Regions from separate parts of the Rhodobium gokarnense genome, predicted to be linked through region 3. Evidence: riboswitches for the same ligand, from Rfam matches in the RefSeq annotation. Region 3 holds a riboswitch; each other region holds the start of a gene.
What was found. A riboswitch is a leader RNA that binds a small molecule or an ion and turns the genes downstream of it on or off. The one in region 3 is predicted to bind thiamine pyrophosphate.

Region 1 (9,528 bases), on a different contig from region 3:
ATGGGAAGTCCCGGGTGGCTTGGCTCAAGGGCTTGGCGTAATGAATTCAGCCCTTTAAACGCGATTCACGTCTCAATTATGTGACAACGCGTTTGCCCGCCCGGAGCGGCATTTCAACCTTGAAGACGTAAGCCGCGCCGCCGCCTCACGACAGCATCGGCACCACCACGGAGGCGAGCAGCAGCACCGCCATGGCGATAGAGAAGAGCCGCCAGGCCCGGTCGGAGGTGCGGAAGAACCGGGCCACCGCGCGCCCGAAGATGCACCAGATGGTGACCGCCGGCGCGCCGACCAGGAGAAACACGACGAGGAACGCGAGCGTGCCGGAACCGTCCTTGCCGGCCGGGGCGGCAAACAGCGACACCATGGCGACGATCGTCGCCCAGGCCTTGGGATTGATCCACTGGAAGGCGGCGGCCTCCAGGAAGGTCATCGGCCGGGTCGCGCCGTCGACCGTCCCGGGCGGCGAGGCGATGGCGACCCGCCAGGCGAGATAGAGAAGGAACAGGAGGCTCGCCGCCGTCAGCACCATGGAGACCGTCGGCGCGGCCTTCAGGAACCCGCCGACGCCGAAGCCGGTGAGCACGACCATCACGCTGAAGCCGACCACGATACCGAGCATGTGCGGCACCGTTCGGGTAAACCCGAAGGTCGCACCGGAGGCCAGCAGCATCATGTTGTTCGGCCCCGGCGTCGCCACGGCGACGAACAGGAAGGTCGCCAGCGAAAGAAATGAGTCGATCATGACGCCTTCCCGCAATCATCGTGCTAATTAGGTCAATAATACTGACATAAATTGCCGACGCCATCGCGCTCTGCGCATGGCAGCCCCCTCGCACGCGCATGGCCGGCGACGCTGGCGAAGCGCTTCCAACAGGCTGTCAAACGCACTAGGTACTGGCCAGGACAGAACGCAAAGAGGGAAAGGACGGACCCAATGGATCTCGGACTGAAGGGCAAGACGGCGATCGTCTGCGCATCGAGTCGCGGCCTCGGCAAGGGCTGCGCCATGGCGCTCGCCGAAGCCGGCTGCGATATCGTCGTCAACGGCCGCAACGAGGAAACGCTGAACGCCACGGCCGGCGAAATCCGCAGCGCCACCGGCGCCTCGGTGACGGCCGTTAGCGCGGACGTCTCCACCGCCGAGGGCCAGAAGGCGCTGCTCGCCGCCTGCCCCGAACCCGACATCCTGATCAACAACAATGGCGGCCCGCCGCCGCGCAAGTTCACCGAGCTCGGCCGCGAGGAGATCATCGAGGGCGTGATCCAGAACATGATCACCCCGATCGAACTGCTGCAGGCCTCCATCGGCGCCATGCGCCAGAAGGGCTTCGGGCGCATCATCAACATCACCTCGCTGTCGGTGGTGATGCCGATCGAGGGGCTGGACCTGTCGAGCGGCGCCCGCGCCGGCCTCACCTCATTCCTTGCCGGCGTCTGCCGCGAGGTCGCGGGCGACGGCGTCACCATCAACCAGGTCCTGCCCGGCAAGATGGATACCGACCGCCTGCGCACTACCGTGCGCAACGCATCGAAGGCGCGCGGGCTCTCCGAAGAGGACTTCATCGCCCAGCAGCAGGCGGAAATCCCGGCCCACCGCTACGGCAATGCGGAGGAATTCGGTAAGGTCTGCGCGTTCCTGTGCTCCGTCCATGCCGGCTACATCACCGGCCAGAACATCAAGGTCGACGGCGGCCTCGTTCCTTACGCCTTCTGAGCGAAGCCGAGACAAAAAAAGCCGCCGGCGGGCCCGATTCCCGCGGGCGGCTGCAGGCCTCTCGCCGCAGTCGTTTATTCCGACAGCCGCATCTGGCTGATGTCGGCGGCGATCGACTTGAAGGCGTTGCGCAGCGCCGTGCCGTTCGACGCATCGAAATATTTGCCGGACGTGCTCGCGCACTCCTCCATCATCGCCTTGGCGCTGGTGCTGTAGAGCTGGAAGGTGACCGAGTAGATCTCGATGCCCGCCTTCTTCATGTTCTTGCAGAGCTTCTTTGCCCGCTGCTCCGACTTCGACTTGGCGTTGCCCCGCGATTCCTTGTACTTGCCGGAAGCCTCGTTGTAGTCGTAGGCGGTGTTGAACTCGCCGTCGGTCATCAGGATGGCGATCTTGACCGTCTCGTCGTCGTCATAGGCGACCGGATCGCTGCCCGCCGGCCACAGCGGCGACCATTTCGGCGACAGCGTGTACCAGCTCCAGGCAATGCCCGTATGCCCGGCGGTATAGCCGGTGGTGGCGAGCGAATTGATCTTGGTGGTCAGCGTCGCGTTGCTGTCGGTCAACGGCAGGAACTCCACGCCCGGGCAGCCGGTAGAGCCGTCGCCGATCGGCGCCTGTGTGTAGAAGGCGTCGGTGAAGGACTTCACCGAGCGCTCGGTCGCGCATTTGTTGCTGACCCCGTCCGTCACCGCGGAGGCATAGGAGGCGACGTTGACGCCCTGGCTGTAGGGGATGATCGCGATCCGCACCTCGTTCTGATAGGAATGCGCCGTGGTCGGGATCAGGACGTCGATGAGTTCCTTGGCCGCCGCCTTCAGGTCGGAGATCTTGGAGCCGGCCATTGATCCGGTGACGTCGAGCATCAGCGCCACCTCTATGTCCTTGTCGGAGAGCCGCGCCACCGACTTGTTGGCAATGTCGATGTCGGCAAAGCCGGCAAGCTGCATGAAGGTCGTCGGCATGGTGAGGGTCGCATCGACACTGACCGCGCCGGTGTCGGGATCCTGGGTGATCGTTAGGCCCTTGATCGAAATCCCGCTGCCGCCGGACAGCGTGATCGCGTTCTGGAAGGTGGCGTTGACGATGGCGTCCACCTCGTCCTTGCTGCCGCCTTCGCGCACCAGCTTGGCGACGCCCGCAAGGGCCGCCGCGTCGAGCGCGTTCCTGAGCGTCGCCTTGGTCTCCAGCGCCCGGGAATAGTCGATCGCCGTGCCGACCAGAAGCAGGATCGGTATCAGGAGAAAGGCAAAGAGGATCGACAGGGCCCCCGCCTCATTGGACGCAAATCGCGCAACAACGGCTTTTAAACCGGCAATAGACATCGTTCCCGCCTCGCCCATTTCCGGCGGCCGAGGGGCCGCGAACCGGAAAACAGCATTTCTTGATATTCGTTGAGGCGATACTAGCGAATAACCGGTATATCTCCCGTTAAGGCAGTTCGCTAAACTGTAATTAAAATGATAGGTAAAATTTGAATCGAATTTTCTGCTTCCAGGGACGATTCAATGCTTGCGGCCAAGGCGCGGCCGATCGCCCGGCCCCGGCCGACAAGGAAGACCGGCGGCCCCTGCCGCCGCCGGCCATAATAATTCGATGCAGGAAACGGCGTTACGACGCCGCGTCGCGGGCCGACAGGAACCGCGCCTGGGACACCCGGCTCCAGGTCGCCTGGGTCGACCTTGCGTTGCGGAACGAGGCAACGACCTCGGCGCTGACGGCATCATGGTCCGCGACCATGTCGAGGACGTCCTCGCTTGCGGTAGCGGCGGCGGCAAGCAGCGTGTCGGGATAGTAGCGCAGCTCCACGCCGTGCTCCTCGCGCAGCCGCGTCAGCGCTGCCCCGTTGTGCCATTCGGACTCGGTCAGCGCGAAGATGTTCTCCGCCGCCGCGGCGTGTTCCACGACCGCCTGAAGGTCGGCCGGCAGCGCCGCGAACGCCTCTTTGGAGACCAAGGCCTCGCCGGTGCCGTTCGGCTCGTGGAAGCCGGGGGCGTAGTAGTATTTCGCCACCTTGTAGAAGCCGAGCGCGGCATCGCTCCAGGGCCCGAGGAATTCGGTGCCGTCGATGACGCCGCTTTCCAGCGCGGTGAAGATCTCGCCCGGCGGCAGCGAGACCGGGGTCGCGCCGAGCCGGCGCATGACCTCTCCGCCGAGCCCCGGCATGCGGATCTTCAGGCCCTTGAGGTCGTCGAGGGAGGTGATCTCCTTGCGGAACCAGCCGCCCATCTGGAAGCCCGTATTGCCGGCCATCAGCGGGCGGACGCCGAAGGGCGCATAGAGCTTTTCCCAGACCTCCTGGCCGCCGCCATGGTTGATCCAGGCGATGTGCTCCAGCGGCGTCAGCCCGAACGGCCCGGCTGTGAACAGCGCGGCGGCCGGCATCTTGCCCTGCCAGAAAAGCGAAGCCGTATGGGCCATTTCCGCCGCCCCGTTGGTGACGGCATCGAAGACTTCCAGCGGCGGCACCAGTTCGCCGGCGGCATAGACCTTGATGGTGAGGCGCCCGCCGCTGAGGTCGGCAATGCGCTTGGCCAGCCGTTCCGCGGTCACGCCCGGTCCCGGCAGGTTCTTCGGCCAGGAAGTGACCATGCGCCATTCGATGGCCTCGGACGCCGGCGCGGCAAGCGCCGGGCGGGCGAGCATGGCGCCGGCGGCGCCGGCAAGGGTCGCGCCGAGGGCGGCGCGGCGGGAAAGGCCCGTGCGGTCCGGATGTCCGGTCATGGCTCAATCCTTCCAGAGTGCGTGGAAATGGTGGACGGGTCCGTGGCCGGAGCCGATCCGGAGCCCGTCGGCGGCGCGGATCGCCGCCGTGACGTAGTCCTTGGCCTCACCCACGGCCTCGGTGAGGTTCCGGCCCTTGGCCAGCCCGGCCGCGATCGCCGAGGACAGCGTGCAGCCGGTGCCGTGGGTGTTCTGCGTCTCGTGCCGCGGCGCGGTGAACCAGTGGCTCTCGCCATCGGCCGTGACGAGAAGATCGGAGCTTTCCGTCCCGCTGCCGTGGCCGCCCTTCAGGAGCACGGCCCGCGGGCCGAGCTTCAACAGCGCCTCGGCCTGGCGGGTCATGGCATCGGCGTCCGACGCCACCGGCTCGGCCAGCATCCGCGCCGCCTCGAAAAGGTTCGGCGTGATCAGGAGCGCCTTCGGCACCAACACCGAGATCAGCGTCTCGACCGCCTCCGGCACCAGGAGCGGGTCGCCGGAGGCCGCGACCATGACCGGGTCGAGCACCACGATCTCCTGGGCGTGCGCGGCAAGGCCCGCCGCCACCACCTCGATCACGGCCGGCCGCGACAGCATGCCGATCTTCACGGCGTTGACGGCAAGGTCGGAAAACACCGCATCCATCTGCGCGGTGACGAATTCCGGCGGCACGTCGTGGATGCCGGTGACGCCATGGGTGTTCTGGGCGGTCAGCGCGGCAACGACGCTGGCGCCGTAGACGCCGAGGGCGGAAAAGGTCTTGAGGTCTGCCTGAACCCCGGCGCCGCCGCCGGAGTCGGTTCCCGCAATAGTCACGGCGATCGCCGTCATGTCCCGGTCTCCCTGAGATATGGAAAGTGTGGTTAGAGCCCGGCCGGGACGTCGGCCGGGCAAAGCGTGAGGCGGGCCTGAAGCGTTGCCGCATCGAGGCCGTAGAGCGTATCGAGGAAGCCGACCTGCAGGCTGGCCGGCCCGGCCGCCGTCTCGCCGGCGATTTCCGCCGCAACGCCGACGGCGGAAAGGCCCGCGGCCGTCGCAATGAGCGGATCGCCGATGACGGCAAGGAAGGCGGCAACGACTGCGCTCGCGGCGCAGCCGGCCGCCGTCACCCGCGCCTGCAGGGGATGGCCGTTGTCAAGGAAGACGGTCCGATCCCCGTCGGAAAGGATGTCGCGCGCGCCGGTCAGCGCGACGACGATGCCATGGCGCAGTGCCGCCCGGGCAACGGTGTCGGGCCCCGGTTCGGCCTCGAACAGGGTGCGGAATTCGTCGGCATTGCAGCGAAGGACGGCCGGTCCGAGATCGATCAGCCGCCGGGCAAGCGCGATGCGCCGCGGTGAGGATTCCGCATGCGCCGGATCGAGGCACCAGGAAAGCGCCCGCTCCTTCGCCGCCGGCATCGCCGCGTCGACGGCCTCGGCGCGAAGGGCATCGAAGGTGCCGAGATTGACGAGAAGCCCGTCGGCCCTGGCGACGAAATCGCCGATCTCGTCGGCGGCAAGCGTCATGCTGGGAACGGCGCCGAGCGCCAGCAGCGTGTTGGCCGAAAAAGTCTGGGCGACCGTATTGGTGATGCAGTGGACGCGCGGTCGCGCTTCTCGCACTTCGTCAAGAGCCGCGGCGATCGCGCCTGCGGTGACGGCATGGCCGTGCGTCATGGCCGCCTCCCCTGTCGGGAGAAGGTCCGATCGATTGATGTCGTGAAGATGAGAGAAACGCTCATCCCAATCCCTCCGCCGGCATGATCCGGATCAGGTTCTTGGGGTTGGCAGACCGCCTCTCAGCCCGTTCGGGCACCCCCTTGGAATACGCTGAAAGACGTAAAGCCAATCGGGCGTGATTGCAAGAGCCCGGCTAACCATGCGCGGGTGCCGGAGGGGCCAGACCCGCCTTGCCTCCCGGGCGCAACAATGCCATCTGTTGCGGGGAACTCGTCCAATGCTTTGCGGAGAATGCCGGCCATGAAACCGTTTTTCGTCCTCATCAAGTCGCAGCTCGGCAAGGCCTACGACGTCGCCACCGAGATCGCCGATGCCGAGATCGCCTCGGAGATCTATTCGATCGCCGGCGACCACGACCTCCTGGTCAAGTTCTATGTCGAGGACGACACCGATATCGGCCACTTCGTGAACCAGAAGGTGCACGTCATCCCCGGCATCCAGGACACCAAGACCATCGTCACCTTCAAGGCGTTTTAGGCCTTCTGCCAGCCTTAAGAGCGACTACTAGAAAAAAGTAGCCGAATTCCGTTGGCGTTTTGGAAGACCTGCACCCCCGCAGCCAGACCCTTACAGTGAAAAGCAATATTCAGGCCGTATTGGATCTATGAAACAGAATAATATGAAATAAAATATAGCAAGAGAGATATGACTGTGAATTTTTAAATTTTTAAAAATTCCAGAATACTAATATCTCTCATTCAACGATTGGTCAGCCTTCCAGAAAAATTGTGAGGGCCAGGAATGCCGCTGCATGTGTATGTACCACGCACCCGCGTACCATTGATCCAACCCGTGTAAGAACAGTTATTTCTATCACTTGCATTGAATTGCCGCAGTGTTATCGAATCGCCGCCGCATGTATAGTCGATCTCTGCGCTCTTCTCAGCGCCAGCAGTCACACCATGATGCGTGTAATCTTCGAAATCCCAAGTTATTGCCCATGCTGCGGCCTCTCTCCCGACCATATGGCTATAACCGTTGCAATCTGCGAACACCATATTACAGGAAGCAACAACAAAAAGAGAAGTTACCAACGTTCGCACATCAACCTCCATTAATGGTAGTTTAATGAAAATCTAATCCATTTAAAATTGTATTGGTTTTTTTGTCAATGCCCATCGATACCATGTGACGGTATCCTCAATACTTCGCCGGCGTTCCGGCGCGGCGCTGGCGGGTGCGGTCGCGGTCGAGGCCGAGCCGGTGCTCGCGGTAGATGACGAAGAGGCCCGAGGCGGCGACGATCGCCCCGCCGATATAGAAGGCAAGGGTCGGCACCTCGCCGAACACGGCCCAGCCGACCATCATTGCCCAGATGAGCTGGATGTAGTCGAACGGCGCGATGGTCGAGGCGTCCGCATAGCGGTAGCTCTGGGTCAAAAGGAACTGGCCGAACCCGCCGACGAGCCCCGTCATGACCAGCAGAAAGGCGTCGTAGGGCGACGGCCAGACCCAGCCGAAGGGGAGCGTCGCCAGCGACAGCGCCGACCCGACGAGCGCAAAGAACAGCACGATCGAGGCCGTCTTTTCCGTTTCCGTCATCTTGCGCACCAGTGTCATGGCGCCCGCCATGCCGACGGCGGCAACGAGGCAGAGCAGCGCGCCGGTGCGCGCCTCGGGCGTCTCGGCCACCGACCCCAGACCCAGATGCGGCGACATGATGACGAGCATGCCGACAAAACCGACGAAGACGGCGCCCCAGCGATAGGCGCGCACCGTCTCGCCGAGGAACAGCGCGGCAAAGGCGACGGAATAGAGCGGCGCGGAATAGCTGATCGCGGTCGCATCCGGCAGCGGCATCATGGTCAGCGCCCCGAACCAGGAGGCCATGGCGATGAGCCCGACGGCCGCACGGGCGACATGCAGCTTGGGCCTGTGGAGCCTGAGCGCACTGCCGAGCTCGCCGCGGATCGCGATCATGGCGAGGATGGGAAAGAGCGAAAAGAAGGTGCGCGCGAACACCACCTCGCCGATCGGAATGCGCTCGCCGACGATCTTGACCAGCATGACCATCCCGGTCAGCACCAGACCGGAGGCGATTTTCAGAATGACGCCGAGCACGGGGCGCATGGATCGAACCTTTCGCGGAGCGGAATCGGAAGACGCGTCAGCGAAAAGTGATAATCGGTTTTCGGGCAGGAACACGCTTCAGACGCAAATCGTCGCCTTTGTCCATACGGCTTTGCCGCCGAAAGGACAAATGCGAATCGCGCAATGCTGCGTCCCGCTGTCGCAGCCGATCCCGCGTTCAGCGGCTTGACGGGGCCGCCGCCATCGCCGTCAGCCGGTCGAGCACCTGCCGTTCCATATCCTTGGGAACGGCATCGATCCGGAACATGCGGTTCACCCACAGGCCGTCGACCGCAAGCCGCACGATCGCGGCATTGAGCGGATCGATGCCGTCGGAAAACATCGCCGACTGCAGGTCCGGCTGGCGCTCCCGCAAGGGCTGGATCAGCTCCGGCTTGTAGAGGGTGCTGCTGAGGAGCGCGGCGGCAATGTCGGAGAACTTGTTGTCGTCGTCCGGCGGGAACGAGGCCGCCACATAGGCCCGCGCCCAGGCGCCCGGCGCCTCGTCCCGGCCCATGGTCGCCTCGACCTGGCAAACGAAGGTGTCGAACATGCGCTGGAGGAGCGCCGAAAAGAGGTCGTCCATGGTCGGATACACGGCCTCGACAGCCTCAAGGTCGAGGTCGGCGGCCGCCGCGATCGCCGGCAGCGTCAGGGCCTCGGCCCCGCTCTCCTGAACGAGATGCGCCGCGGCATCGAGGATGTATTCGCGTGCCTGGTCGCCCTGCATGTTGCGCCCGCCTTTTCGGAAACCCGCAGGCGCAACGTAGTATTTTTTTCCGCCAGATCAATCGGCAGAAGCCGACGCCCGGCGGATTGCCTCCCAGACCCGGAGCGGTGTTGCCGGCATGTCGATATGGACGATGCCGCATGACCGGTGGAGCGCGTCGACGACGGCGTTCATGACGGCCGGCGTTGCGCCGATCGTGCCGGCCTCGCCCGCCCCCTTGATGCCGAGCATGTTGGTGGTCGAGGGCACGTTGCGGGTCTGGAACCCGATATCCGGCATGTCGTCGGCCCGCGGCATGGTGTAGTCGAGGAAGCTCGCCGTCATGAGCTGGCCGTCCTCGTCATAGACCGCGTGCTCCATCAGCGCCTGGCCGGCCGCCTGGACGACGCCGCCATGGACCTGGCCGGCGAGCAGGATCGGGTTCACCGTGACGCCGAAGTCGTCGACGATGGTGTAGCGCACGATCCGCGTGACGCCGGTCTCCGGGTCGATCTCGACCTCGCAGACATGGCTGCCGTTCGGATAGGTCGCCTCGTCCTGCTTGAACTTGCCCTTTGCCGACAGCTGTTCCCTGTCGCCGACGGTCT
Region 2 (9,528 bases), on a different contig from region 3:
CGCGTGGGCGGCCTGGCGGCCGTGGCCGCGCTGGCCGTCGGCCTTGTCGCTTCGACGGCGAGTTCCGGACATGCGACGCAATCATCGGCCTACAATGCCGGCGTCACCCGCCTCTCCCTTACCGGTTCGCGACAGCTCGACACCCTCGTCTGGTATCCGACGAAAGACGCCGAGGTGCCCTTCAAGGCCGGACCGTTCACCGTCCCCGCGACACGGGACGCAGGTGTCGCCGATGGCCGCTTTCCGGTCGTGCTGCTGTCCCATGGCGGCGGGCCGACCGGCGGCAGCCCGATGATCCTGAAGGAGCTTTCCGCCGCGCTTGCCCGAAACGGCTTTCTCGTCATCGCCCCCATGCACCGCGATACGCCGCTGCTGGCCCGGCCGGCGCAGGTCGCTGCCGCGCTCGCGGGCGTCACCGCCGATCCGCGCTTCGCAGGTCACGCGGACGCGGAGCGTCTCGGCATGGCCGGCTTTTCCCTCGGCGGCGCGGTCACCATTGCCCTTGCCGGCGGGGTTCCGAACCCCGCGGCGCTCGCCGCCTATTGTGAGAAACACCCTGAGGACATCCGCTCCTGCGATGCCGGCCCCGGCAGCCGGGGCGGCAAGGCGGGCAACAGACCGAAGACCGGAACGAGCGGAAAGCGCCCGCCGCCGCCACACCTGCCGGTCAAAGCGCTGGCGCTCCTCGATCCGTTCGGCGTGCTCTTTGATGAAAAGGGGCTTTCCGGCGTCGCCGCGGCCACGCTGCTGATCCGCCCGCAGGACAGCTCCCTCGGCATTGCGAATACCGAGGTCCTTGCCGCCGGCATCGATGCGGCACACCGCGAGACAATCCCCGGCGGCCATTTCGTCTTCACCGACGACTGCCCCGACGCCCTGAAGGCCGACGCCGAAGGGCTCTGCACGGACCCACCCGGCATCGACCGCGCTGCGATACGGACCGGGATGGCAAAGACCGTCGCTGAGTTTTTCAGAAAAACGCTCTGATCGCGCCGACAGAGGCGCACCGGAAGGTCAGGAAACCACCGCCATCAGCCGGCCGGCCTCGGGGATCGTGCGGGCCTTGCGCGCATCGCCATAGGCGGCGGCGGCATCGCTTGGCTCGGCGCGCCGGCGGGCGCGGGTCTGTGGCAAGTCCTGCTTGGTTGCGATGAGCTGGGCAAGGGCCGGGGCATAGGGCCGGTACAGCCAGGCGGTGGGGCCAGTCTCCTTGCGGCGGCGGCTGTGGTCCGGCCGTGCCGGCACCAGCGCCGTTCCGGTACGCTTTTCGGCCGGCTGCTCGCGGCGCTCGTCGCTGCGGATGGACTGCGAGGCCTCGACGCGGCGCCGGGCGTTGCCGACGTCGTTTCGTACCGAACCGCTTTTTGCGATACCCGAGATCATTGGTTGCCAAAGCCTTACGCTTTGTCCCTGAACGGGACGGTTTCGACTGTAACGCCGAAAACCGCGCAAGCGCCATGCCAGACGATCACGTTTTGTTAACCAAAAAATGGTGTGGTCGGGAGAAAATACGCGACATACGCCGCGTTCCGGGCCGCGCGGCGTTCCTCGGGCGGTACTATCTGCCGCCACGAAATCTGGGGATATGCGCCATCTGCCGGCGGGCATGACGTCACCCGGCGACAGATCAGGCTTTGAGCCCGCAAGGGGTGGGTCGGAATGACCGATAAGAAGACACCGGATGCCGGCGCCGCACCGAACGATCCCTCGGACCCCGCCGAACTGAATGCCGAAGAAATCCTGACCGCCGTCGGCGAGGCCGTCTACGAATGGACGCTCGGCGACGACCGCGTCCGCTGGAGCGGCAACGCCGCCGAGGTGCTGCCGGTCAAAAATCCGGCCGCGCTCCAGGAGGGCCGGCGCTTTGCCGCCCTCATCGACCCCGACAGCCCGCTCACCCGCTTCGACGCCGTCGCCGGCAGCGGCAAGCGGGACCATGGCGGCGGCCAGCCCTATTGCGCCCGCTACTGCCTGAAGGGAACGGCGACGACGACCGGCGCGGCGATCTGGATCGAGGATACCGGTGTCTGGTTCGGCGACGGTGAAGGCCTGCCGGCCCGCGCCCGCGGCATCGTCAGGAAGGTCACCGAGCGCCACGCCGCCGAGGTCGAGCTCAGCTTCCTGTCCCAGCACGACGCCCTTACCGGGCAACTGAACCGCGCCCATCTGATGAAGCGCCTCAATGAGGCGATCGCCACCGCGCGCGACCAGTTCGCCTCCTGCGCCTTCCTGATCGCCGGCATCGACAACCTCGCCATCGTCAACGACACCTATGGCTACGAGGTCGCCGACCGGGTCATCGCCACCGTCGCGACCCGCCTGCAGCGCCAGTTGCGCAGCGGCGATTCCCTCGGCCGGCTCTCCGGCAACAAGTTCGGCATCGTCCTCAACGCCTGCTCGGAAGCGGAAATGGAGGTCGCCGCCGAGCGCCTCCTCGATGCCATCGCCTCCGAAGTGATCACCACGGAACTCGGGCCCGTGAGCGTCACCATTTCCATCGGTGGCGTCTCCTCGCCGCGCCACGCCGCCTCGGCCACCAAGGCGCTGGGCATGGCACATGAGGCCCTCGACCACGTCCACCGGCGCCAGTCCAACGGCTTTGCCATCTACCAGCCGAGCGAAAGCCGCGCCGCCGCGCGCCGCCGCAACGTCGAAATGGCGGACGCCATCGTCACGGGCCTCAACGAGCGCCGTTTCCGCCTCGCCTACCAGCCGATCGTCGAAGCGGCGACGGGGACGCCCGTCTACCACGAGTGCCTGCTGCGCCTCGACACCGCCGGCCCGGTGGAGGAGAGCGGCGCGCTGATCGCCGCCGCCGAACGGCTCGGCCTGGTGCGCCTCATCGACCACCGGGTGCTGGAACTGGCTGTGGAAACGCTCGCCCGCTATCCCGCGGCGCGCCTGTCGATCAACATTTCGGCGGAATGCATCGGCGACCGGAGCTGGATGCAGAAGCTGGTCGCCACCCTTGCCCGCCGGCCGCAATTCGGCAAGCGGCTGGCCGTGGAACTGACCGAGACCGCCGTCGTCAGGAATGTCGGCGAGGCCGCCCGCTTCATCGCAGACCTGCGCGATCTCGGCGTCAAGACCGCCATCGACGATTTCGGCACCGGCTATTCGTCGTTCCACATCCTGAAGGAACTCTCCGCCGACCTCGTCAAGATCGACGGCTCCTTCATCACCACGCTGCTCACCGACGAGCGCCACGAGGTCTTCGTCACCGCGCTGGTGGAGATCGCCAAGACGTTCCACCTGGAAACCGTCGCCGAATGGGTCCGCGACGCGGAGACCGCCGCAAGGCTGCGCGCCCTCGGCGTCGACTATTTCCAGGGCGAACTCTACGGCCTTGCAGCCTCCGAAGCGCCCTGGCCGGAGGACGAGAGCCTCAAGGCCTCGATCGGCAACGCCGCCGCGGCGCAGCGATAGACCTGCTGCCCGCAGCGATCAGCCCCGGCTCCGGCTGGCGGCGATCTCTTCGGCAAGGGCCCGCGCCGCCGCTTCCGGGTCGGGCCGGCCGCAGATCGCCGAAACCACGGCGAGCCCCTTCGCCCCCGCCGCAAAGACCTCGGCCACATGCGCCGCCTTCAGCCCGCCGATGGCGACGGCCGGGACCGGGCTCGCGGCGACCTGCGCGGCAAGACCCTCAAAGCCTACCGGGCGTTCATGGTCCGACTTGGTCGGCGTCGCAAAGACCGGCCCCGCGCCGACATAGTCGACCAGCGCCGGGTCGACGGCGGCGGCAAGCTCCGGCGTCTCCACCGACAGGCCGAGGATCGCCTGCGGGCCGACAAGGGCACGCGCCTCGGCAACGGACATGTCGCCCTGGCCGACATGGATGCCGTCGGCGCCGATCTCGGCGGCCGCCGCCACGTCGTCATTGACGATGAGGAGCGCCCCGGTGCCGGCGAGGGTCGCCTTCAGCGCCCGCCCGGTCTCGATCATCTGGGCCGTGCCGCCCTCCTTGTCGCGCAATTGCACCATGGTCGCCCCGCCGGCAACGGCCCGGCGGGCGGTTTCCACCATGCCGATGCTGGCGCAGAGCTGCGGGTCGAGCACGAGATAGAGCGACAGGTCGAACGCCGTCATGAGGTCACCTCGGCGACGTTGTGGATGACGGCCTCGGCATCGAGGGCCTCGGGCGTGACGGCCTGCAGCGCATCGAGGAAATGCGGCGCGAAGGTGCCCGCGCCCTCCGCCTTCTCATGCGCCCGGGCGCCCGCCGCGGCGAAATGCGCCAGCGCACCGACGGCGGCATCGAATGGATCGCTGGAAACCGCCGCATAGGCGCCGCACAGGCACGTCAGCGAACAGCCGAGCGCGGTGTTCATCGGCATCAGGGGCGAGCCGCCCTCGATCCGCACCGCACGCGCCCCGTCGGTGACGAAATCCGTTTCGCCCGTCACGGCGACGACGCTGCCGGACTCCTCGGCGAGCCTGCGCGCACCATCCTCGGCGACGGCAACGGGATCGCGCCCGTCGACGCCCTGGCCGCTGCTCGCCTCGCCGGCGAGCGACAGGATCTCCGAGGCATTGCCGCGGATGATGGTCGGTTTCAGCGCGACGAGGTCGGCCGCGACCCGGCGCCGATAGGACGTCGCCTGGCAGGCCACCGGATCGAACACCCAAGGGTGACCGGCAGCGCTCGCCCCGGCGATGGCCGCCTTCGCCCCGGCAATGAAGGGCGGCGACAGCGTGCCGATATTGACCGTCACCGCGCCGGCAATGCCGGCGAATTCCTCCGCCTCTTCCACGTCGGCGACCATGGCGGGGCTGGCCCCTGCCGCCAGCACCACATTGGCGGCGATGTTCATGGCGACATAGTTGGTGAGGCACTGCACCAGCGGCGGCTCGGCCCTGAGCGCGGCCAGAAGGGTTCCCGGCGTCTCGGTCATCGTGCGTCCTCCATCGGAACGTAAAGGGTTCCGCCCTCGCGGAATTTTTCCGCCATCTTCGCCATGCCCTCCTTCTGCGCCTCGGCGCGGATGTCGTGGGAGATGCGCATGGAGCAGAATTTCGGTCCGCACATGGAGCAGAAATGCGCCACCTTGTGCGCCTCCTTCGGCAGCGTCTCGTCGTGCATCGACCGGGCGGTATCCGGGTCGAGCGCTAGGTTGAACTGGTCCTCCCAGCGGAACTCGAACCGGGCGCGCGAGAGCGCGTCGTCGCGGGCCCGGGCCGCCGGATGCCCCTTGGCGAGGTCCGCGGCATGGGCGGCGATCTTGTAGGTGATGACGCCGGTCTTGACGTCGTTGCGGTCCGGCAGGCCGAGATGCTCCTTCGGCGTCACATAGCAGAGCATCGCCGTGCCGAACCAGCCGATCATCGCCGCCCCGATGCCCGACGTGATGTGGTCGTAGCCCGGCGCGATGTCGGTCGTCAGCGGCCCGAGCGTATAGAACGGCGCCTCGCCACAGACCTCCAATTGCTTGTCCATATTGGCCTTGATCTTGTGCATTGGCACGTGGCCAGGCCCCTCGATCATCACCTGGCAGTCCTTCGCCCAGGCGATCTGGGTCAGCTCCCCGAGCGTCTCCAGCTCGGCGAACTGGGCGGCGTCGTTGGCATCGGCGATGGAGCCGGGCCGCAACCCGTCGCCGAGGCTGAACGAGACGTCATAGGCCCGCGCGATGTCGCAGATCTCGTCGAAATGCTCGTAGAGGAAGCTCTCGCGGTGGTGGTGCAGGCACCACTTGGCCATGATCGAGCCGCCTCGGCTGACGATCCCCGTCACCCGGCCCACCGTCAGCGGGATCATGTGCAGCCGAACGCCGGCATGGATGGTGAAATAGTCCACCCCCTGCTCGGCCTGTTCGACCAGCGTGTCGCGGAACACCTCCCAGGAGAGATCCTCGGCGATGCCGCCGACCTTCTCCAGGGCCTGGTAGAGCGGCACGGTGCCGATCGGCACCGGGCTGTTGCGCAGGATCCAGTCGCGGATGTTGTGGATGTTGCGCCCCGTGGAGAGGTCCATGACCGTATCGGCGCCCCAGCGCGTCGCCCAGACCATCTTCTCCACCTCCTCGGCCATCGAGGACGTGACGGCGGAATTGCCGATATTGGCGTTGATCTTGACGAGGAAGTTGCGCCCGATGGCCATCGGCTCGGCCTCCGGGTGGTTGATGTTGGCGGGAATGATCGCCCGGCCCCTCGCCACCTCGTCGCGCACGAATTCCGGCGTGATGAGGTCGGGGATCTCGGCGCCGAACGCCTCGCCGTCGCGCGCCGGCGCCTCTTTCGCCGCCTGCCTGCCGAGGTTCTCGCGGATCGCGACGAACTCCATTTCCGGCGTGACGATGCCGGCCCTTGCATAGGCCATCTGCGTCGCCGCCCGTCCCCCTGTCGCCCGAAGAGGCCGATGGCGGACGGGGAATTCCGGCGTCAGACGCGCACCGTCGGCAAAGCCGTTGTCCGCGGGCGTCACGTGGCGGCCGTCATAGGCCTCGGTGTCGCCGCGCGCGGCGATCCAGCCGGCGCGCAGGCGCGGCAGGCCCTTGTCGATGGCGATCTCGGCCTCAGGGTCCGTATAGGGACCGGAGCTGTCATAGACGGTGACGGGCGGCTCGCCAGCGGTGGGATGCAGGTCGATCTCGCGCATCGGAACGCGAATGTCGGGGTGCACGGCGCCCCTATGCCAGACGCGGCGCGAGGCGGGCAGCGGGCCCGTGGTGACGGTGGGGGTATGGTCGGTCATCGGTCGGAGCCTCCAGAGCTCGAAGCGTTGGAGACCCAGTTCCGCGTTGAATGGAGAAGGACCGCGAGGACGTCGCCTCAGGACGATTCGGCCGAAGCCGCGCAGCCGGTGCACCATCCCTACGCCAGTATGAACTGGATCAGGTTCGTCGGGTCACTGCGCTGCGCCGGGCGGCGCCATCAGCATCTCAGCCCCTTGTCGGGACCCCCCGGGTGAATGGACAGAGACTGCGCGCCGGCCGGGGCCTTGTCAATGGCCGCTCCCGCCGGGTGCCCGTCCGGCTCCCGCAATGACCGTCGCCAAACGCGCCGGGTTCAGTCCTCGTCCTTGCCGGAAAGCGCGTCGAGCTGCTTCTGCATCTGGGAAAGCTGCTTCTTGAGGTCGGAAATGTCGGAGGGTTCCTCCGGCCTGGCGTCGCCGCCGGCGCCCGTGCCGGTACTGCCGGCACCCGTTGTGCCCGCGCCCGGTCCGCCGGTGCCCGGTCCGCCAGTGCCTGTGCCGCCAGTGCCTGTACCGACACCGCCGGCACCGAAGGGCAGGAACATGCGCATCGCCTTTTCGAACATGTCGGTGTTGCGCCGCACCTGGTCCTCCAGCGCCTCGAAGGCGGTCTGGCCGATCGAGGCGGTCATCTGCTGGCGCAGCTTTTCCTGCTCCTTGGCGAAGGACGACATGGAGAATTCCAGATAGCTCGGCACCAGCGTCTGCATGGAATCGCCGTAAAACCGGATGAGCTGCCTGAGGAAGGCGATCGGCAGGAGGTTCTGGCCCTTGTTCTCCTGCTCGAAGATGATCTGGGTCAGCACCGAACGGGTGATCTCGTCGCCGGATTTGGCATCGAAGACGACGAAGTCGTCCTCGTTCTTGACCATCTCGGCGAGGTCTTCGAGCGTCACATAGGTGCTCGTCCCGGTGTTGTAGAGCCGCCGGTTCGCGTATTTCTTGATGACGGTCGGTTTTTCTGTTTTCGCCATCCGTTCCCTGCCCCTTGGATTCGCCTTGTTGTTTTTGCGAGCGGCCGCACTGCACAACCACTTGCGGCATCCTATGCGCCGAAAACGGCGCCTCGCAAGGAATAGATTTGGCCCGCGACGGAAACCGGGCGGTTTCGGCCGCCCCGAAAGGCTCCTCGCGGCCCCGGAATCCTTGCCGTGGTGCAGCATCCTCTACGTCGACGGGAACATCCGCATCACCGAATAGTACGGTTGACTCAACCGGAACCGATAGGTCTATTCCGTGTATCCGGCATCGGGCGCACGGGTTTTAACCCGCAAAGACAAGCCCTCAAATGCATGCATGCTCAAGACCAGACACCCGGGAGGAACGGATGGGTCAGACCAGTGAAGTTGTAATCGTCAGCGCCGCGCGCACACCCGTTGGAAGCTTCAACGGCTCGTTTTCCAACACCCCTGCGCACGAACTCGGCGCGGTCGCCATCAAGGCCGCCCTGGAGCGCGCCTCCGTTGCCCCGGAAGACGTCGACGAGGTGATCTTCGGCCAGGTGCTGACCGCGGCACAGGGCCAGAACCCGGCGCGCCAGGCCGCAATCGCCGCCGGCCTGCCAAAGGAGGCAACGGCCTGGGTCGTCAACCAGGTCTGCGGCTCGGGGCTCAGGACCGTCGCCCTCGGCATGCAGCAGATCCTGTGCGGCGATGCCGACGTCATCGTCGCCGGCGGCCAGGAAAACATGACGCTGTCGCCCCACTGCGCCAACCTTCGGGCCGGCCACAAGATGGGCGACTACAAGATGATCGATTCCATGATCAAGGACGGCCTGTGGGACGCCTTCAACGGCTATCACATGGGCAACACGGCCGAGAACGTCGCCACCCAGTGGCAGCTCACCCGCGATGAGCAGGACGCCTTCGCCGTCGCCTCCCAGAACAAGGCCGAAGAGGCGCAGAAGGCGGGCCGGTTCAAGGACGAGATCGTGCCCGTGACCGTCGTCGAACGGCGCAAGGAGCGGGTCGTGGAGGACGACGAATATATCCGCCTCGGCGCCACCATCGACGGCGTCGCCAAGCTGCGCCCGGCCTTTACCAAGGACGGCACGGTGACCGCCGGCAACGCATCGGGCATCAATGACGGCGCCGCCGCCATCGTCCTGATGTCGGCCGCAGAAGCCGAGAAGCGCGGCCTTGAGCCGCTCGCCCGCATCAAGTCCTGGGCGACCGCCGGCGTCGATCCGGCGATCATGGGCACCGGCCCGATCCCGGCCTCGCGCAAGGCGCTGGAAAAGGCCGGCTGGTCGGTCGACGACCTCGACCTCGTGGAGGCCAACGAGGCCTTCGCCGCCCAGGCCTGCGCGGTCAACAAGGACATGGGCTGGAACACCGACATCGTCAACGTCAATGGCGGCGCCATCGCCATCGGCCACCCGATCGGCGCTTCCGGCGCCCGGGTGCTGGTGACGCTGCTGCACGAGATGAAGCGCCGCGACGCCAAGAAGGGCCTTGCCACCCTGTGCATCGGCGGCGGCATGGGCGTCGCGCTCTGCGTCGAGCGCTAGGAGAAGGAGCAATCACGCCCGCGGCGGTCGGCCCGCCGCGGGCTTTCTATTTCGACGGGCCGGAGAAGTCACAAGCAAAAGCACAAACACAAAAACGAACAGTGAGGAAACAGATATGGGTAAAGTTGCGATTGTTACCGGCGGCACCAGAGGCATCGGCGCCGCCATTTCCAAAGCCTTGAAGGATGCCGGCTATTCCGTCGCCGCGACCTATGCGGGCAATGACGAGGCCGCCTCCAAATTCCACGAAGAGACCGGCATCCCGGTCTACAAGTGGAACGTCTCCGACTTCAATGCCTGCGCGGAAGGCATCGCCAAGGTCGAGGCC
Region 3 (9,528 bases):
TACGTTGGCGGCGCTCGCCACCGGTGCCAGCATATTGTCGATCGGTAGCATGGCGCTCGTAAATGCAATTTCGGGCGAACTTTTTCGAAAAAAGGCGACTACTGAAGAACCCTCGGATAGCGCGCAATCAGATCTATTGTACTTACTCTTAAACGATGAATGCCAGCGCGCACGTCAAAAAATATTAACACATCCGGAAAAAGTTCTTCGAGTTTATTTATTTGGACTCACCTCTGCCATCATCACAACATTAATCTTACTTGATGTTATTGCGGCAAATAGTGTGATAGGTTGGCTGGCTAGTCACGCATCTAGGTATCTCGATTTGCGAGACAGCACTCAAACCGAGATTATTGCAGCCACTGAATTATTTGTTTCAAAAATTCTAGTCCCAACGGTAATCACATACCTTCTTGGATACGCGATATATGTAATGGTGAGAACTATGGCAATTTGCAGGTCATATTACAATCATAGAATATAATCTTAACCTTAAATTCAAGAATTCTCCTCACATAACGATTATAGTAAGTGCAAATTTCTTAAAAAAATATAGGCTGAACATAAACGCACATTCTAATCAAATTTGGTATCTGGAAGATGAGTTCACCTTTGAGAGAATTCGAGACAAACTGGCTGTCCCCATTTGGTTTGACGCTGAGTGCAGTCTTACTCATTAGCATTGCATTTGGTTACCCATCTCTGGGCCTGGGCCTAATACTACCATTCGTTATTTCGGAATTTGTCTAGCGACCGCACTTTGCCAGACTAAAACCGTGGCGATGTCGGCAACAATAAATGGCACTCCCAAGGGGACTCGAACCCCTGTTTCCGCCGTGAGAGGGCGGCGTCCTAGACCGCTAGACGATGGGAGCACTAGCGGCGCGCTTGGCGCGGCGAGTTGCGGATATACCGCCGATGCTTTGCCGGTGCAAGGGGCCAAATGCGATCTGCCCCCAGTCGGAACAGCATTTTCGGGGGTCTCAGAGATCGATCCCACAGAGATTGCAATCGCACCCGGAGCTCGGATGTTCCCGACTTGCGCTTTGGGGAGAGCAAGTCGGTGCGCGCCTTGCCTGCAACGACCAGTCGGGGCACCCGACGTGAGACCCCAAACGTGGGCGGGCAGAGAAGCTGCATTTGCCGTGAGTGATCTGGAAAATCAATCCCGCGTGCCGGTCAGCGTCACGCGCCTGAGCACATCCGCCGTGTCGAGGTCGATGACCAGCACCTTCAGGCCGTCCTCGGTGCGCAAGGTGATGGCCAGATGCCGTCCGTCGAGGCTGGTGGAGACGACGTCGCCGTCGAGCGGGTCTTCCACGAGGGCCTCGATATTGGCGGGGATGTCGCGCATCTCGGCGGTATCGCTCTTGACCACCCGATAGACGATGACGGAAAAGACGGCGATCAGGCCGAGCATCATGATCAGGCCGGAGACGAGCACCAGCCGGCGCAGCTTCTTCTGCAGCCGCTCCGTCGCCGGATCGAGAGGCGCCTCGTCCTCATCGTCGAATACAGGATGGGTCATGGCGGATCAGCCCCTTGAGGATCCAAAGCAATTTCCAACGAAGCCGGCACGGCGGAGCGCCGCGAAATTGCGACATCAAAAGGAAGCAGAGCATCTTGCGTGACTCCGATCAAAAGCAAGGTGCTCCGCTGGAGACAATCGAGATCGCGGTCGAGGAGGCCGCGGCAGGAGCGCGGCTCGACGCCTTCGTCGCGGCCAACTCCGAGCGCTGCAGCCGCTCCCGCTTCAAGGCGCTGATCAAGGAAGGCCAGGTCGCGATCGGCGGGCGGACGATAGTCGAGCCCAATTACCGGGTCAATGCGGGCGAGCTCGTGTCGATCACCCTGCCCCCGCCCGAGGATCCGACGCCCGAGCCCGAGCCGATTCCGCTCAATGTCGTCTACGAGGACGACGATCTCATCGTCATCGACAAGCCCCCCGGCCTCGTCGTCCACCCGGCCGCAGGCAACTGGACCGGCACCCTCGTCAACGCGCTGATCGCCCATTGCGGCGACAGCCTTTCCGGCATCGGCGGCGTGCGCCGGCCCGGCATCGTCCACCGCCTCGACAAGGACACCTCCGGCCTGATGGTCGTCGCCAAGACCGACGCCGCCCATCGCGGCCTGTCGGAGCAGTTCGCCGACCATGGCCGCACAGGAAGTCTGGAGCGCGCCTACAAGGCCCTCGTCTGGGGATGCCCCGCCCACATGGCCGGCACGGTGGACGCCGCCCTTGACCGCTCGGGCGGCAACCGGATGAAGCGCGCCGTCGTCAAATTCGGCGGCAAGCATGCCGTCACCCACTGGCGGCGCCTCGCGCGCTATCCGAAGGACCCGGCCAGCGAGGCGATCAGTTCCCTCGTCGAATGCCGGCTTGAGACCGGCCGCACCCACCAGATCCGCGTCCATATGGCCCATATCGGCCACCCGCTCGTCGGCGACCGGGACTATGGCGCCGGCTTCGCGACGCGGGCGAACCGGCTGCCGGAGCCGGCCCGGTCCCTCGCCGCCGCCTTTCCGCGCCAGGCACTCCATGCCGGTATCCTCGGCTTTCGCCATCCGGTGAGCGGCGAGGTGCTTCGCTTCGAAAGCCCGCTGCCGGAAGATTTCGCCGCCCTTGTGGCGGCCATCGAGGCCGCGCTTACGTCTCGCTGACGGGCGTTGACGTGTTTTTGCCAAAAATCGTCCTATATTGGACGAGTTCGGTGGCCATTGTGGTCGCGAATGACCCAGGCACCGATTCGAGCTGCCGAAAACCGGAGCTCGCGACAGACCATCCAAGGGGTGCAGCACCATGGCCCAGAATTCTCTCCCGGCAATCAGTGCGGGCGAAAACGGACTACAACGCTATCTCGACAAGATCCGGCAGTTCCCGATGTTGGAACCGCAGGAAGAATACATGCTGGCAAAGCGCTACAGCGAGCATGAGGACCCGGATGCCGCGCACCGGCTGGTTTCCTCGCATCTGCGCCTCGTTGCCAAGATCGCCATGGGCTATCGCGGCTACGGCCTGCCGATCGGCGAGGTGATCTCCGAAGGCAATGTCGGCCTGATGCAGGCGGTCAAGCGGTTCGACCCGGAAAAGGGGTTCCGGCTCGCCACCTACGCCATGTGGTGGATCAAGGCCGCGATTCAGGAATACATCCTGCGCTCGTGGAGCCTCGTGAAGATGGGCACCACGGCGAACCAGAAGCGCCTGTTCTTCAACCTTCGCAAGGTCAAGGGCCAGATCCAGGCCCTCGACGAGGGCGACCTCAAGCCCGAGCAGGTTGCCGAGATCGCCCGGCGCCTCGGCGTCAGCGAGGAGGAGGTCATCTCCATGAACCGCCGCCTCGGCGGCGATGCCTCGCTCAACGCGCCGATCCGCCAGGAGGCCGACGGCGGCGAGTGGCAGGACTGGCTGGTCGACGAGAGCGAGAGCCAGGAAAAGATGCTGGCCGACCAGGAAGAGCTCGACATGCGCCGGGCCATGCTGAAGGACGCGCTGGGCATCCTCAACGACCGCGAACGGCGCATCTTCGAGGCGCGGCGCCTCGCCGAGGATCCGATGACGCTGGAAGCGCTGTCGGAGGAGTTCGGCGTCAGCCGCGAGCGCGTCCGCCAGATTGAGGTCCGGGCCTTCGAAAAGGTCCAGAAGGTGATGCAGAAGCGCGCCGCCCAGATCGAGCAGCAACAGCAGCTCGCCGACGCTTAGACACGCCGCTGAACGGACGCAGGCCTCAGGTCTGCGTCCCGGCGTTTTCCTCGGCCCGGAACCGCGCAACCCACGCCTGGTTGGTCGCATCCGACAATTTCGCGACGCCGATCTCGACAGCATCCGCCGCAGCGGGATCGCGGCCGAGCGCCGTCAGCACCGTCTTCAGCGTTCCGATGGGATCGGCTGCAAGCCCGTTATAGGTGAGGCGCAGCGGATCGATCCCCTCCCCGTCGAACCAAGCGGCCCAGGCCGCATCCATGGCGACCATCTCGGCTCGTTGCGCCGCGATCGCCTCGCGGTCATAGCGCAGCTCCTGCGGGGCCGAGAGGCGCTCCAGCTCCGAGCCGTCCGGCGCCCGGTGCCAGAGGCCCGACTGCTGCGCCTTCAGATAGGAGACGGCCTGGTCCAGCTTGTCCTCGCGTGTCAGATGGATGAAGAGAGTTCGCCCGAAGGCGGCCTCGATCCGCGAGCGGTCGCCCGGCGGGTCCGGGTAAAGGACCGCCAGCTTTTCGGTAAAACAGGCAAAGCTGTGCCGCTGCAGGCGGAGCCCGAACATGCCCGTATCGCCGCTTCCCTGCGCGATGGCCTCCCGGAACACGTCCTTGAGGGTTTCCACCTCCCGCTTCGCAGGATCGGGCGAGAGCCCCAGATCCTTGATCCATTCCTCCAAGGACGGCTGATGGAAATAGGAGTCCGGTATCCCGGCAACGCCGGTGGCTTCCAGCAGAGAGCACAGCAGCGTGCTGCCGCTGCGGGGAGAGGTGCAGATCACATAGGCATCAAAAGGCGTCGCGGTCATGCAGCCCCTCCCCGGGATTCCGGTCTATTCAAGCTCGACGGCGTAATCGCCGACCGGCCGCACCTCGTCGATCAGCCCGCTCGTCTTCATGAACGCCGCAAAGCGCTTGTAGCGCGCGCTGTCGAGCGCCGCCGGCCGCTTGGCAAAGCGCGGGATGGTGTCCATGAAGGCACGCCGGTTGAGCTCGTTGTCGAGGTCCGGATGGGCCTTCAGGAACATCTGCCGCGCCTCTTCCGGGTGGTTGGTGAGAAAGATGCTCGCCTTCTCCACCGCTGCGAGGAACCGCCGCAGCCGCGCATCGTCCAGATGGTCGCGATGGGCCAGGTAGATGAGTTCGTCATAGACCGGCACGCCGTGCTCTTCCAGATAGAAGGCGCGGCCCTTGCTGCCTTCCAGTTCGAGCTGGGTCAGCTCGAAATTGCGGAACGAGCCGACGACGGCATCGACCCGGCCGGCCAGCAGCGCCGGCGACAGGGCGAAATTGACGTTGACGAGCTCGACATCGTCCATCGTCAGACCGGCATTCTTGAGCATCGCGCCGAGGATCGCGTCCTCGAAGCCGGCGACGGAGAACCCGACCTTCTTGCCCTTGAGGTCGGCGATCTCCTTCACCGGCCCGTCGGCGAGAGCAACCACGGTGTTGAGCGGCGTCTCCACGAGCGTGCCGAAGCGCACCAACGGCAGGCCCTCGGCCACATGCTGGTAGAGGTTCGGCTGGTAGGAGATGGCGATATCCCCCTTGCCGGCGGCAACGAGCCGCGGCGGCGCGCTCGGATCGGCCGGCGGCACCAGCGTGACGTCGAGCCCTTCCTCGTCGAAATAGCCGGCCTCCTTGGCGATCACCAGCGGCGCATGGTCGGGATTGACGAACCAGTCGAGCAGCACGGTCAGCTTGTCGGCGGCGAGCGCCGGCGACGTCAGCGTCACCGCCAGCGCGGTGGCAAGGGCGAGAACGAGGCGTTTCATCTCAAAAGTCCTTTCGTTTCTGATGGGTGACAATCGGCTTGAGGCGGTCAGGCATCCGTTTCCGGAGCCCAGAAGACGAGGCGCCGCGTTGCCCGGTCGACGACCTGGCGCAGGGTGACGGCGATGACGGCAAGGACGATCAGCGCGGCAAAGACGGTGTCGGTCTGCATGCGCGCATTGGCCTGGATCATGACGAAGCCGAGGCCGCCGGAGGCGCCGACCCATTCGCCGACGACGGCGCCGATCGGCGCGACGGCAACGGCGACCCGGAGGCCGGAGGCAAGGTTCGGCAGCGCAGCCGGAATGCGGATATGGATGAGCGTCTGCCAGCGCGAGGCGCCGGATAGGCCGGCGAGTTCGACGAGGCCGCGATCGGTCCGCGTCAGCCCGTCATAGAAGGACGAGGCGACGGGGAAATAGATGATCAGCGAGGCCATGACGATCTTGGAGGCCATGCCGAAGCCGAACCAGACGACGAGCAGCGGCGCGATGGCAAAGACCGGCAGCGCCTGGCTGGCAACGACCACCGGCAGCACCAGCTTGCGGGCGAGCGGCAGGAAGCTCATGACCAGCGCGGTGGTCACGCCGAGGAGCGCGCCGGTCGCCAGGCCGACGACGATTTCCAGCAAGGTGGTGAGGCCGTGCGCGGCGAGATAGCCGGGCTGCATACGGAACACGGCGGCAACCCGCTCCGGCGACGGCAGCATGTAGTGCGGCAGCGAAAAGCCCGTGACCACAGCCTGCCACAGGGCAACGAGGGCGGCGGAGATCAGGACCGCGCGCGCGGACGCCAGGACGATGCGGGACATGGCCGGACGGACGGGATCAGGCCCGGCTGCGCCGAATGCGGCGCAGAGGAAGTCGTGCGGCAGGGGAAGAAAGATCGGACATCGGCGACACCTCCAACAGGATGACCGACGTCAGGAGATGTCCGCATAAGCCGTGCATGCGCCCCGTCCCTTCGCCGGTATGATCCGGATCAGGTTCGAAGGGTTCGGCATCCCGCGATGCCATCTCAGCTCCTTGTCGGAGCACCCCTCGGAACGGGTCAGAGGATGCGCGGGATCGCGGCCCATTGCAAGCGGGCTGAAAAAGATTTTCGAAAAGACGGAAAAGGCCGGCGCTGCCGCGCTCAGCCGGCCTGCCATTTGGCGAAGGCCTGCTCGATCATGCGATCGCCGGGAGCGCCCTTTTCGAGCGTCAGGATCGCCCGCTTGTCGGTCTCGAACAGCACCGGAATGTCGATCCACCCGCGATCCTTCAGGAGCGTCTGGTTGCGATCGTTCTCCACGTCGTTCTGCGACAGCGCGATCCAGAAAAGGTTTTCCAGGACCCGGGCGGAGGCGCCGCGCAGGGCATCGCCCCGTGCCGCCTCGCTGGTCTTCAGGATCAGGCCCGGCACGTTGGCGATTCCCCCGCCTTCGAAGTCTTCCGGCAGGGTGAAGGCGATCTCGATCGTGTAGGGCGCCGGCAGGGCGGTGTCCCGGTTCGGCCGCAGCTTGACGTCGACCGCCATGTTCTTGTCCGGAATGTCCGCATGGGCATGCAGCACGGTATCGGTGCCGCCGCTCGCCGACGGCTCTTCGGCCAGCGACCAGACGACGCTGCCGTTATAGGCGGTGTTGCCGGCGCCGGGCTCGGTGTTCTCCTCATAAAGGATGGCCCGCTGGCCAACGCCGACGGTGTTGCCGGAATCGACGATCGGTGCCGGATTGTCTTCCGGCGCCGGTTCGACGGCCGACTGGTCGTCCGGAACCGCCTCGTCCGGTCCGGTTTCCTCGGCCGCCTCCGCCGGTTCCTCGCTCACCGCCGCATCGTCCTCGACCGCCGCGGCATCCGCGCCGTCATCGGCCGGAGCGGCTTCCTCGTCGCTCGCTGCGTCCTCGCCCTCGCTGCCGGGCGCACGCACGCGCATGGTCCGGACGCTCTTGGCATCGGGCGCCGCGCCGTTCTCGCCGCCGAGCGAGGGCAGCCGGTCGGTGATCTTCGGGGCGAGACCGTCCGGCGCAAGGGCCGGCTCGTCGGTCGTCTGGGTGTCCATTTCGGTGACGGTCGGCTGGGCCGTGCCGTCATCGGCAAGGTCGGCCGGCCCGAACAGGAGATCGCGCTGGGCGTAGATCCAGCCGGCAACGCCGACAAAGATGACGAGGAGGATCGCGGCGGCGACCATCCACATCGTCCGCGACGACAGCGGCTGGGCGACCCGGCCGTGAAATTCGGTGCCGGCAAGGGCGTCGTCGGCGACGGGCGCATCGCCGGCAAGGTGCGCCTCGCCGGCCGTCGAGACCGGCGGTTCGGCGGCCATCTCCGTGCCGGGCTCCTCCGGCGGCGTCTCCGGCAGTTCCGGTTCGGTGCGCTGGCGCCGGCGCTCGGCGCGGCGCTGCTTCTTTTCCGTCGCGTCGAGGACCTCGCGCGCCGACTTCGAGGCCTTGCCCGAGGCAGCCCCGAGCGCACCGGCCGCCTTGACCGCGCGCCGGAACACATCGACGCCGCGCGCCTTCTTCGGCGGCACCGAATCGTTCGCCGCTTCCGGCCGGTCCGGCTCCTCGGCGGGGCCGGGAACGGGAACGGCAAGGTCTTCCTTCGGCCGCGCCGGCGCCGTCGGCTCCGGCGCCCGCGGTTCCGCGGCCGGGGCGTGCCTTGCGGCCGGCGGCTCTGCGGGCCTTGCCGACGCGGGCGGCTCCCTGCGCGGCGGCGCCTCGAAACGCGGCGGTGCGGCAGGCGCCGGCCTCTCCGCCGGGGCGGAAGGCTTTGCCGGTTCGGCGGGTGCGGCGGTCTGCGGATCGATCTTGGAGGCCGGCGCAACGGGCTTGGGGACCTCGGCGCGCGGCCGGTTCGAGCCCATCAGCGCCCGCGCCGTCTCCGATTCCACCTTGCGGATCGATTCTTCCAGGGCGAGGCGCTGCTTGGTGATTTCCGAGGGCGCCAGCGGCGGCTCGACGGACTTCAACTGGGTGACCAGCGCGCTGCGGGCCTTTTCATAGACGGCGCGCCGAGCCTCGCCGGTGTTGTCCGGCAAGGCATCGAGAGCCCGTTTCAGGATTGCGTAATAGTCCGCCATGTCTCAACGCTCGGTCGGGCGCGTATTACTGTCGTCGAGGGCCGTTCGCGCCGAAGCGGTCTCCCGTCTGCAGGAACGCCGGCCGGTCCGAAGACGTTCCGAAGCGCGCCCTGCCCTCGCTCCTCCCCGCTCTAACCTTCAACTCCCCGTCTCTACGCACCCAGCGCCGCGGCCGCAATACTTGGCGGCCGCCAAGTCTTACAAAAAGTGCTAATCCTGAAACGGATCCTGGACAAGGATAGTGTCGTCTCTTTCGGGACTTGTCGACAACAGCGCGACCTGGGTGCCGATCAGTTCCTCCAGGTAGCGCACATATTTGACGGCCTGGGCCGGCAGTTCCGCCCAGCTCCGGGCGCCGGCGGTCGAGGCCTCCCAGCCTTCCAGCGTCTCGTAGACCGGCTCGACCTGGCGCTGCGCTTCCTGGGCGGCCGGCAGGTAGTCGATCCTGGCGCCGTTGAGCATATAGCCGGTGCAGATCTTCAGCTCCTTCAGGCCGTCGAGCACGTCGAGCTTGGTGAGCGCGATGCCGTCGATGCCGCTGGTCCTGACCGTCTGGCGCACCAGCGCGGCATCGAACCAGCCGCAGCGCCGCTTGCGCCCGGTGACCGTGCCGAATTCGCGCCCGCGTTCGCCGAGGAACTGGCCGACCTCGTCATCTAGCTCGGTCGGGAACGGCCCCTCGCCGACCCGGGTCGTGTAGGCCTTGGTGATGCCGAGCACATAGTCGATGGCGCCGGGGCCCATGCCCGAGCCCGTCGCCGCCTGGCCGGCGCCGGTGTTCGACGAGGTGACGAACGGATAGGTGCCGTGATCGTTGTCGAGCAGCGCGCCCTGCGCACCCTCAAAGAGGATGCGCTTGCCGGTCTTGCGCATCTCGTCGAGGAGCTGCCAGACCGAATCCATGAACGGCAGCACGGCATCGGCCGCCGCGGCCAGTTCGTCATAGAGCGCATCGGCCGAGATCTCCGGCTCCCCGAGCCCGCGCCGGAGCGCGTTGTG

Region 1: it holds a riboswitch for thiamine pyrophosphate, as region 3 does, so the genes downstream of both, M2319_RS22970 (hydroxyethylthiazole kinase) here and M2319_RS02645 (ABC transporter permease) in region 3, are expected to answer to the same signal.
Region 2: it holds a riboswitch for thiamine pyrophosphate, as region 3 does, so the genes downstream of both, thiC (phosphomethylpyrimidine synthase ThiC) here and M2319_RS02645 (ABC transporter permease) in region 3, are expected to answer to the same signal.

Annotation. Positions count from the first base shown of each region.
Region 1 covers NZ_JAOQNS010000022.1:8,799-18,326, reverse strand. Annotated here, with positions in the region: gene M2319_RS23000 (UDP-2,3-diacylglucosamine diphosphatase) at 1-2, opposite strand, end outside; gene M2319_RS22995 (LysE family translocator) at 146-745, opposite strand; gene M2319_RS22990 (SDR family oxidoreductase) at 938-1,717, shown strand; gene M2319_RS22985 (vWA domain-containing protein) at 1,792-3,042, opposite strand; gene M2319_RS22980 (TRAP transporter substrate-binding protein) at 3,329-4,441, opposite strand; gene thiD (bifunctional hydroxymethylpyrimidine kinase/phosphomethylpyrimidine kinase) at 4,445-5,251, opposite strand; gene M2319_RS22970 (hydroxyethylthiazole kinase) at 5,284-6,078, opposite strand; TPP riboswitch at 6,132-6,231, opposite strand; gene M2319_RS22965 (Lrp/AsnC ligand binding domain-containing protein) at 6,382-6,618, shown strand; gene M2319_RS22960 (DMT family transporter) at 7,282-8,211, opposite strand; gene M2319_RS22955 (TetR family transcriptional regulator) at 8,390-8,941, opposite strand; gene M2319_RS22950 (xanthine dehydrogenase family protein molybdopterin-binding subunit) at 8,999-9,528, opposite strand, start outside.
Region 2 covers NZ_JAOQNS010000015.1:72,419-81,946, reverse strand. Annotated here, with positions in the region: gene M2319_RS21205 (alpha/beta hydrolase family protein) at 1-987, shown strand, start outside; gene M2319_RS21200 (hypothetical protein) at 1,015-1,383, opposite strand; gene M2319_RS21195 (putative bifunctional diguanylate cyclase/phosphodiesterase) at 1,660-3,426, shown strand; gene thiE (thiamine phosphate synthase) at 3,445-4,086, opposite strand; gene thiM (hydroxyethylthiazole kinase) at 4,083-4,892, opposite strand; gene thiC (phosphomethylpyrimidine synthase ThiC) at 4,889-6,691, opposite strand; TPP riboswitch at 6,790-6,912, opposite strand; gene phaR (polyhydroxyalkanoate synthesis repressor PhaR) at 7,006-7,665, opposite strand; gene M2319_RS21170 (acetyl-CoA C-acetyltransferase) at 8,019-9,200, shown strand; gene phbB (beta-ketoacyl-ACP reductase) at 9,316-9,528, shown strand, end outside.
Region 3 covers NZ_JAOQNS010000001.1:566,484-576,011, reverse strand. Annotated here, with positions in the region: gene M2319_RS02680 (hypothetical protein) at 1-484, shown strand, start outside; tRNA gene M2319_RS02675 (tRNA-Glu) at 800-875, opposite strand; gene M2319_RS02670 (hypothetical protein) at 1,163-1,528, opposite strand; gene M2319_RS02665 (RluA family pseudouridine synthase) at 1,624-2,661, shown strand; gene rpoH (RNA polymerase sigma factor RpoH) at 2,801-3,700, shown strand; gene M2319_RS02655 (Stf0 sulfotransferase family protein) at 3,726-4,502, opposite strand; gene M2319_RS02650 (ABC transporter substrate-binding protein) at 4,527-5,468, opposite strand; gene M2319_RS02645 (ABC transporter permease) at 5,516-6,277, opposite strand; TPP riboswitch at 6,408-6,517, opposite strand; gene M2319_RS02640 (hypothetical protein) at 6,601-8,529, opposite strand; gene M2319_RS02635 (adenylosuccinate synthase) at 8,740-9,528, opposite strand, start outside.